3 regions of the Micromonospora sp. NPDC048842 genome follow, and region 3 is predicted to be linked to each of the others. Evidence: predicted binding sites of a transcription regulator. Region 3 holds the regulator's gene; each other region holds the start of a gene.
What was found. Region 3 encodes HrcA, which represses chaperone genes, less so after heat shock. Its sites were predicted from a motif close to GGTTNGCACNCTCNNNNNGAGNGTGCNAACC; they were not measured.
Positions count from the first base shown of each region.

Region 1: a site for HrcA is predicted at 2,028-2,058, ahead of groES (co-chaperone GroES). Genes of this name have one in related genera too.
Region 2: a site for HrcA is predicted at 1,881-1,911, ahead of groL (chaperonin GroEL). Genes of this name have one in related genera too.

Region 1 covers NZ_JBEZGK010000022.1:104,023-107,276, reverse strand. The annotation lists gene groL (chaperonin GroEL) at 1-1,509, opposite strand, end outside; gene groES (co-chaperone GroES) at 1,580-1,894, opposite strand; gene AB0C19_RS26070 (methyltransferase domain-containing protein) at 2,154-3,254, shown strand, end outside.
Region 2 covers NZ_JBEZGK010000007.1:239,200-242,453, forward strand. The annotation lists gene AB0C19_RS12925 (GNAT family N-acetyltransferase) at 1-38, opposite strand, end outside; gene AB0C19_RS12930 (cold-shock protein) at 363-566, shown strand; gene AB0C19_RS12935 (hypothetical protein) at 661-1,833, shown strand; gene groL (chaperonin GroEL) at 2,106-3,254, shown strand, end outside.
Region 3 covers NZ_JBEZGK010000035.1:24,020-27,273, reverse strand. The annotation lists gene dnaJ (molecular chaperone DnaJ) at 1-977, opposite strand, end outside; gene hrcA (heat-inducible transcriptional repressor HrcA) at 1,053-2,075, opposite strand; gene AB0C19_RS31065 (DUF4870 domain-containing protein) at 2,301-2,927, shown strand; gene hemW (radical SAM family heme chaperone HemW) at 2,995-3,254, opposite strand, start outside.

The sequences.
Region 1 (3,254 bases), on a different contig from region 3:
GGTGACCGCGTTGCGGGTCACCTTCACCGGGTCGATGATGCCGGCCTTGACCAGGTCGACGTACTCGCCCTTGGCCGCGTCGAGGCCGTTGCCCCACTTGAGGTCGGCGACCTTCTGCGTCACGACGTAGCCGTCGTGACCGGCGTTCTGGGCGATCCAGCGCAGCGGCTCGACGAGCGCCTTGCGCACTACCGAGACACCGACCTTCTCGTCACCGGTGAAGCCCAGGTCGTCGTCGAGCACCGAGAGGATCTGCACCAGGGCGGCGCCGCCGCCGGGCACGGTGCCCTCCTCGACCGCAGCCTTGGTCGCCGCGATGGCGTCCTCGATGCGGTGCTTGCGCTCCTTCATCTCGACCTCGGTCGCCGCGCCGGCCTTGATGACGGCGATGCCACCGGAGAGCTTCGCCAGCCGCTCGGCCAGCTTCTCCCGGTCCCAGTCGGAGTCGGAGGCCTCGATCTCCTTGCGGATCTGGGAGACCCGGTCGGCGACGTCGGCCTTCTGGCCACCGCCGTCGACGATCGTGGTGTTCTCCTTGTCGACCACGACGCGCCGGGCGGTGCCGAGCACCTCCAGGCCGACCTGGTCGAGCTTGTAGCCCAGCTCCGGGGCGACAAGCTCGGCGCCCGTGGAGATCGCGATGTCCTGGAGCATTGCCTTGCGCCGGTCACCGAAGCCCGGGGCCTTGACCGCGCAGACCTTGAGGGTCTTGCGCAGCGAGTTGACCACCAGGGTGGAGAGCGCCTGGCCGTCCACGTCCTCGGCGATGATCAGCAGGGGCTTGCTGTTCTGCAGGACCTTCTCCAGCAGCGGCAGCAGCTCCTCGATCGCCGAGATCTTCTGGGTGGTGACCAGGATGTACGCGTCCTCGAGGACGGACTCCTGACCCTCCAGGTCGGTGACGAAGTTCGGCGAGATGAAGCCCTTGTCGAACTGGAGACCCTCGGTCACGTCCAGTTCGGTGGTGAGCATCGAGCCTTCCTCGACGGTGATGACACCGTCGCGGCCGACGCGCTCCATCGCCTCGGCGATCAGATCGCCGATCGTGGAGTCCTGCGCGGAGATCGTCGCCACGTTCGCGATCGACTCCTTGCTGGTGACCTCGGCGGCACGGCCGAGCAGCGCCTCGGAGACCTTCATGGCCGCCGCGTCGATGCCCCGCTTGAGGCCGGCCGGGTTGGTCCCGGCGGTCACGTTGCGCAGACCCTCGCGAACCATCGCCTGGGCCAGCACTGTCGCGGTGGTGGTCCCGTCGCCGGCGACGTCGTTGGTCTTGGTCGCCACCTCCTTGACCAGCTGCGCGCCAAGGTTCTCGTACGGGTTGGTGAGCTCGATCTCCTTGGCGATGGTCACACCATCGTTGGTGATCGTCGGCGCACCGAATTTCTTGTCCAGGACGACGTTGCGCCCGCGCGGGCCGAGGGTGACCTTGACCGCGTCCGCGAGGGCGTTGACACCGTGCTCCAGCAGGTGCCGGGCGTCGTCCGAGAAGCTCAGGATCTTCGCCATTAATGTCCCTTCGAAGCGCCATTGCCCCGGCCCGGCGAGCCGGACCGGGGCAGTGGCACTGATCGGTTGCTTACTTCTCGATGACCGCGAGGACGTCGCGGGCGGAGAGCACCAGGTACTCCTCGCCGGCGTACTTGACCTCGGTGCCGCCGTACTTCGAGTAGAGGACGGTGTCGCCGACCTGCACGTCAACCGGAACCCGGTTGCCGTTGTCGTCGACGCGCCCCGGGCCCACAGCGAGGACAGTGCCCTCCTGCGGCTTCTCCTTGGCGGTGTCGGGGATCACGATGCCCGACGCCGTGGTGGTCTCAGCCTCGTTCGCCTGGACCACGATGCGGTCCTCGAGCGGCTTGATCGCAACCTTGGTCGCGGTAGTCACGGGCATACCCTCCTGGGGTACTGGTTTCGTTGCTGGCCAGCGGGGCTGACCAGCGTCAATCTGCCTCATGCCACCGGGCGGTGCCGTCGTCGCGGGTGCCGGTCCGCCTGGCGTGCGCACCCGGGTCGCGAGACCCGGAAGCTGGCACCCTCAGGGTGAGAGTGCTAATCGCAGGTTATTCCGTGGCTAGCACTCCGTCAAGGAGAGTGCCAGCGCGTCGCGCCCCGCCAGCCAGTATTTCCGGGTCGGCCGGGACAATGGCCGGGTGGATCTCGATCAGCTGGCGGCGCTGCGTACCCCTGAGGGGTCGGCCGCGCTCACGGCGGCGGCCGACCTGGCCGGCGGTGATCCACTGGTCGCGGCGTCGGCGCTGCGCGCGACCGGGGTGCCGCCGACGTTGGCCGCGGCGGCGCTGACCCAGGCCGAGCTGCGCCTCCGGGGGGTGGGCAAGTTCGGCTCGGCCGCCGCTGGGATGTTCCTCACCCGTCCCGGTCTGGAGCAGGCCACCCGCCGGGTGGTCGCCGACCGCCGGGCCGCCCGGTTGTACGCGGCCGGCGTGCGCACCCTGGCCGACCTCGGGTGCGGGCTCGGGGCCGACGCGCTGGCCGCCGCCCGGGCGGGCATCCGGGTGTACGGGGTGGAGGCCGACCCGGTGACCGCAACGATGGCCGCCGCCAACGCCGAGGCGGCCGGCCTGGGCGAGCTGTTCACTGTCGAGTGCGGCGACGCGACCGGGTTCGACGTGTCAGTGGTCGACGGGGTCTTCTGCGATCCGGCCCGCCGCACCACCGGCACCGGGCGGCGAATCTTCGACCCGCGCGCCTACTCGCCGCCGTGGGACTTCGTCACCGGGCTGGCCGAGCGGGTGCCGCGCACAGTGGTGAAGGTCGCGCCGGGCCTGGACCACGCGCTCATTCCGGCCGGCGCGGAGGCCGAATGGGTCGGCGTCGACGGCGACCTGGTCGAGGCCGCGCTCTGGTGCGGCGAGCTGGCGGAGGTGCCCCGCCGCGCCACCCTCTACCGTCAGCGGGGCACTGAGGTTCACCGCCACCAGCTCACCGGCTCGGGTGCCACCGAGGCACCGGTCGGGCCGCCGCGTCGCTACCTGTACGACCCGGACCCGGCGGTGGTGCGTGCGCACCTCGTGGCCGAGCTGGCCACCGAACTGGACGCCACACTGGGTGATCCGAGCATCGCCTACCTCTACGGCGACCAGCCGATCCGCACCCCGTACGCGCGCTGCCTGGAGATCACCGACGTGCTGCCGTTCTCGCTCAAGCGCCTGCGGGCGCTGCTGCGCGACCGCCGGGTGGGCCGGGTGGAGATCCTCAAGCGGGGTTCGGCGCTCACCCCGGAGCAGCTCCGG
Region 2 (3,254 bases), on a different contig from region 3:
GCGAGCCGTAGGGCCGGCGAGCCCATGTCGGTGGTCATGTCCGCATGCCTACCACAGGGCGGGGATGGCGTTTCGCGAGCTGGGCCCGATCGCCGTCATCTCGGGGCCGCCCTGCGACCCTGCCCTTATCCGCAATGACGCGGGCGAATCCGATGGCTGGGAAACCCGGCCGGTCAGCGTGGTCGGGACGCTCCGAAGTGTGTCTGATTTGTGGCCGTGCGCGGCCGTCACTCCTCGTGTAGCGTGCGATTTCGGTCACCTGCTCCAATGGCGGTCATCGATCGCTGAGTCGGTGGTCCGGGGCGCCCGGCCGTGCCGTGCGCCGAGTCAGGCAACGCCGGGCAGAGTGAGGGAAGTGCACAGTGGCACAGGGCTCCGTGAAGTGGTTCAACGCCGAGAAGGGCTACGGCTTCATCGCCGTCGACGGCGGTCAGGACGTGTTCGTTCATTTCTCCGCGATCGAGATGGACGGCTACAAGGCGCTGGACGACGGTCAGCGGGTCGAGTTCGAGATCACCCAGGGCCAGAAGGGCCCACAGGCAGAGCACGTACGCGTCATCGGCTGAGCTTCCTGGCCGATCGGCCCGTGCGTCGGGGCTGCGGCAGGGGCGTGCAGCCGGGAAGATCGTGAACCGTTCCAGCCGATGCCGAGGAGCGTTCATGACCGACCAGCCACCCCCGCACACTCCGTCCTCCGGGTCCGGGGAGCCGGGCCCGTCCGATCCGTCCTCGCCCGCCGACGGCCCCGGCCACGCCGGTCCGCCCCCCGGCTGGGGGCCGGACATGCCCCCGTCCGGCCCGTCCTCCGGCCCCGCCGGTCCGCCGCCCGGCTGGGATCCCGCGCAGGGCGCCTGGGGTGCGGCCCCGCCACCGCAGGGCTGGGCGTTCCCGCCCACCGGGGGCTACCCGCCCGGGTCGGGTCCCTACGGCGGGCAGCCGTGGTATCCGGGACCGCCGATCGGCTGGTACCCGCCGGGTCACGGGTTCGACCCGAACGACGCCCTGGTCACGCCGCCCGGTGCCGGTATCGGCGGCTGGTTCAACCGGTGCGGGGGAGCGCTGCGCCGGGGCTGGCGGCAGTTGGTGCCGATCATGCTGCTCACCCAGGTGCTGCCGGCGGCGGTGCTCTCGGTGGTCTCCCTCGGGCTGGACCCGTCGGCGAAGTGGGCCGCCCAGGCCGAATCGACGTCGGCCCCCGCGCTGCCGGACAATTTCGCCGCCGAGCTGCTGAGCCTCCTTGTCCTGCTGGTCGGCGGCAGCGTGGTGGTCGGGTTGGTGCAGGCCGTCGGGTGGGCCGCCGGCACCTGGGTGATCACCCAACAGGCGGCCGGCCAGCCTGCCAGCCTGGAGGCCGCGCTGCGCTACGGCCTGCGTCGGGCACTCGGGCTGTGGGGCTGGACCCTGTTGGTCAGTCTGCTCATCGGCGTCGGTGTCTGTTTCTGCGTGCTGCCGGGCATCTACCTGGCCTTCGCGCTGAGCATGGCCGGTCCGGTCTATCTCTTCGAACGGCACAACCCGATCGGTCGATCGTTCCGGATGTTCCACGATCGGCTCGGCCTGCTGCTCGGACGGGTGGCCCTGGTGGCCGCGGCGGTGATCGTCGGCACCCTGATCCCCGGTGCCATCGAAGGAATCGGCACCTCCCCGCTCGGAACGGATCCGTTCTCCTCGCCGGGTACCGCCGCCGGGGCGGTGGTGGTGATCGGGATCACCGCCGTGCTGGCCCTTCCGGCCCACCTCGCGCAGATGATCGGTCTGCTGGTGACGTACGCCGAGCAGCGTGCCCATGAGGCACCGGTGAACAGCGCTGGACTGGCCGCGGAACTCGGCTGAGCGGCGGCATCGTGCTTGCACTCGGCAGGTGAGAGTGCTAAACAAGTCATTGGCACTCGCATACCGTGAGTGCCAATGGTCGGGACGGTGGGGCCAGGTTGCACCGGCGTGGAGACGCCGGGGCGGCACATGGCCGGTCGTCGCGGGCTATCCGGCCCGGCCGAAGGACGTCGTCGTCGCCAGGTGGCGACGTCCCAAGGTGCGTACACCAGGCGGCCCATCCGGGGCACACATCTCGGGTGGCCCGTGAGTGTCCAGGAGGACAACGCCGTATGGCCAAGATGATCGCGTTCGACGAAGAGGCGCGCCGCGGCCTCGAGCGGGGCATGAACCAGCTCGCCGACGCCGTAAAGGTGACCCTCGGCCCCAAGGGCCGCAACGTCGTGCTCGAGAAGAAGTGGGGTGCCCCCACCATCACCAACGATGGTGTGAGCATCGCCAAGGAGATCGAGCTCGAGGACCCGTACGAGAAGATCGGCGCTGAGCTGGTCAAGGAGGTCGCCAAGAAGACCGACGACGTTGCCGGTGACGGCACGACGACGGCGACCGTCCTGGCCCAGGCCCTGGTTCGCGAGGGCCTGCGCAACGTGGCCGCTGGCGCCAACCCGATGGCCCTGAAGCGGGGCATCGAGGCCGCTGTCGCGAGCGTCTCGGAGGAGCTGTCCAAGCTCGCCAAGGACGTCGAGACCAAGGAGCAGATCGCCTCCACCGCCTCCATCTCCGCTGGCGACAGCACCGTCGGCGAGATCATCGCCGAGGCGATGGACAAGGTCGGCAAGGAAGGCGTCATCACCGTCGAGGAGAGCAACACCTTCGGGCTGGAGCTGGAGCTCACCGAGGGTATGCGCTTCGACAAGGGCTACATCTCGGCCTACTTCATGACCGACCCGGAGCGTATGGAGGCCGTCTTCGACGACCCGTACATCCTGATCGCCAACAGCAAGATCTCGTCGGTGAAGGACCTGCTCCCGATCCTGGAGAAGGTCATGCAGTCGGGCAAGCCGCTGCTGATCATCGCCGAGGACCTGGAGGGCGAGGCCCTCGCCACCCTGGTGGTCAACAAGGTCCGTGGCACCTTCAAGTCGGTCGCCGTCAAGGCGCCGGGCTTCGGTGACCGCCGCAAGGCCATGCTGACCGACATCGCCATCCTCGCCGGTGGCCAGGTCATCAGCGAGGAGGTCGGCCTCAAGCTCGACGCCGCCAGCCTCGACATGCTGGGCCGCGCCCGCAAGGTCGTGGTGACCAAGGACGAGACCACCATCGTCGACGGTGCCGGTGACGCCGAGCAGATCCAGGGCCGGGTCAACCAGATCCGGGCCGAGATCGACAAGAGCGACTCCGACTACGACCGGGAGAAGCTGCAGGAGCGGCTGGCCAAGCTGGCCGGCGGCGTTGCGGTGATCAAGGTCGGCGCGGCCACC
Region 3 (3,254 bases):
CGGCCGGTGCCGCGCAGGTGCGGCACGCCCCGCGCGCGCAGTCGCAGCGTGCTGGCCGGCTGGGTGCCGGCCTTGACGTCGACGGTCTCCTCGCTGTCCAGCGTCTTGATGGTCAGCCGGGTGCCCAGCGCCGCCGCCGTCATCGGCACTGTGACCCGGCAGTGCAGGTCGTCGCCCTTGCGCGAGTACACGTCGTGCGGGCGCTCGTGGATCTCCACGTAGAGGTCACCGGCGGTGCCGCCGCCGGGGCCCACCTCGCCCTGCTGGGCCAGCCGGATCCGCATGCCGTCCTCGACGCCGGCCGGGATCTTGACGGTCAGCGAGCGGCGGGTCCGCACCCGGCCGTCGCCGGCGCAGGTGGGGCAGGGGTGCGGGATGGTGGTGCCGTAGCCCTGGCACACGGTGCACGGCCGGGCGGAGACCACCTGGCCGAGGAAGGTGCGCTGCACCGACTGCACCTCGCCCCGACCGCCGCACGCCTCGCAGGTCGCCAGGTGCGTGCCGGCGGCAGTGCCGGCGCCGGAGCAGGTGGTGCAGAGCACCGCGGTGTCGACGGTGATCGGGGCCTCGACGCCGAACGCCGTCTCGTGCAGGTCGAGTTCGAGTCGCAGGATCGCGTCGGCGCCCGGGCGGGTACGCGGCCGTGGGCCACGGGCGCCACCTCCGGCACCGCCGAAGAACGCGTCCATGATGTCCTGGAAACCGACGAACGGGCCGGCGCCTCCGGGACCACCCGGGCCGCCGGCACCGCCACCACCCGGGGCGAGCGGGTCGCCACCCAGGTCGACGATCTGCCGCTTCCGGTCGTCCGAGAGGACCTCGTACGCGGCGTTGATGTCCTTGAACTTCTCCTGAGCCTCCGGGTCCGGATTGACGTCCGGGTGGAACTGGCGCGCCAGCTTGCGGTAGGCGCGCTTGATCTCGTCATCGGAGGCTTCCCGGCTCACACCGAGAATGCCGTAGTAGTCCCTGGCCACTGCGTTCCGTGTCCTCATGTTCGTCTCGCGTTGCGCCGGTCGGCGGCCGCAGCCGGCCGCATCGGCCCTGACCAATCAGTTCTGGGCCAGCAACTCGCCCACGTAGCGTGCCACGGCGCGCACCGTGGCGATGTTGCCGGGGTAGTCCATCCGGGTGGGCCCCAGCACCCCCAGGCCGCCAACGATCGTGGTGCCCGGGCCGTACCCGGTGCTGACCACCGAGGCGGCGCGCAGGTTGTCGAACTCGTTCTCGTCGCCGATCAGCACCCGGGTCGTGCTCGGCTCGGTCTCACCGATGAGCTTGAGCAGCACGACCTCCTCCTCCAGGGCTTCGAGGATCGGCCGCAGGGAGCCCTGGAAGTCGAGCAGGCCGCCCCTGGTGAGGTTCGCGGTGCCGGCGAGCGCGATCCGCTCCTCGTGCCGCTCGACGAGCGTCTCCAGCAGGACGGTGGCGAGCGTGGTCATTGTCGGACGCAGGCCGGTCGGCGCTTCCTCGACCAGCGCCTGCACCAGCGGGGGCGTCTCGGACAGCCGGGCGTTGGCGAGCTTCTCGTTGATCAGTCGGCGCAGGTCGGTGACGTCGTCGGCGGGCACCGGCCCGGGCAACTCCACGAGTCGCTGCTCCACCCGCCCGGTGTCGGCGATCATGACGAGCATCAGCCGGGTGGTGGAGATCGGCACCAGCTCCAGGTGACGCACCGAGGAGCGGGCCAGGCTCGGGTACTGCACGACGGCGACCTGCCTGGTCAACTGGGCGAGCAACCGCACCGTGCGGTGCACCACGTCGTCGAGGTCGACAGCGCCGACCAGGAAGCGCTCGATGGCCCGGCGCTCGGCCGGGCTGAGCGGCTTGACCCGGGACAACCGGTCGACGAAGAGGCGGTAGCCACGGTCGGTGGGCACCCGGCCGGCGCTGGTGTGCGGCTGCCGGATGTAGCCCTCCTCCTCCAGCACGGCCATGTCGTTGCGGACAGTGGCCGGGGAGACCCCGAGCTGGTGCCGCTCGACCAGCGCCTTGCTGCCGACCGGCTCCTGGGTGGAGACGTAGTCTTCGACGATGGCGCGGAGCACTGCGAGTTTCCGGTCGTCGAGACCCATCCTCCGCACCTCCTGTCGCACGTCGGCCGCCGGCGCTCTGGGCCGGTCGGGCCGTCCTGGCACTCGACTGTAACGAGTGCCAGTCTACGTCGGCGGGCCCGCCGACGCGATGATCAACGGCCACCCTTCGGTGCGGCCCACACCACCCTGTGGGGCCGATCGGCCCACACTGCCAGGCGGTGTCGCTCTGGTGCGGCGTTGCCACTGGCACCTACCGTGACATCCATGACTGAACCTCCTCGCCCTCCCGGCTCGGGCGACCCCGGCAACTACCCGCCGGAGCCCACCTCCCCAGGCCCGTTTCCGTCGGCCGAGCCGCCCACCGCACCACTGTCCGGGGCACCCGGCCCAGCCGGCTATCCCCCGCCCGGTGGCTATCCGCCGCCCACCGGTGACCAACCGCCGTCAGGCGGCTACCCTCCGGCAGGCGGCTACCCCCCGCCCGGTGGCTATCCCCCACCCGGCGGCTACCCGGCCGGTGGGGCCTACGGCGGCCCCGGCGGCGGCTACGCCACCAACGAGGACAAGACCTGGGCGCTTGTCGCGCACTTCGGCGGCGCGCTCGGCGCGCTGGTCAGCTTTGGTCCGCTGGGCTTCGTCGCCCCGCTGATCGCCTACCTGGCCCGCGGCCAGCAGTCGCCGACCGTCCGGGCGCACGCCCTCGCCGCCCTGAACTTCCAGATCCTCTGGTCGATCATCGCGTTCGTGCTGCTCTTCGTGAGCTGGTGCCTGCTCTTCCTGCCCAGCATCGCCGTCGTGGTGATCCAGATCCTGTTCGGGATCATCGCCGGCATCAAGGCCAACGAGGGCACCCCGTACCGCTACCCGATGACTGCCAACTTCATCAAGTGAACCGGGCCGGCCGCTCCCCCGGCCGGTCCGGATCACCGCGGTCCCGGTCCGGGCAGCGGTGGGCCACTCAGGGCAGCAGGTCGCGGACGACAGCGTCGGCGAGCAGCCGCCCGCGCAGTGTGAGCACCGCCCGGCCGGCGGCGTACTCGTCGGCGGCCAGGAGGCCGCCGGCCAACGCCCGCTCGGCGCCGGCCCGGCCGGCGGCGTCGAGCACCGCCAACGGAAGGCCGCTGGCCAGCCGCAGCCGGAGCATCACGTCCTCCATGTGCGCCTCGTCGACAGTGAGCACCTCCCGGGCCAGGCCGGGAGACGCGCCGGCTGCCAACC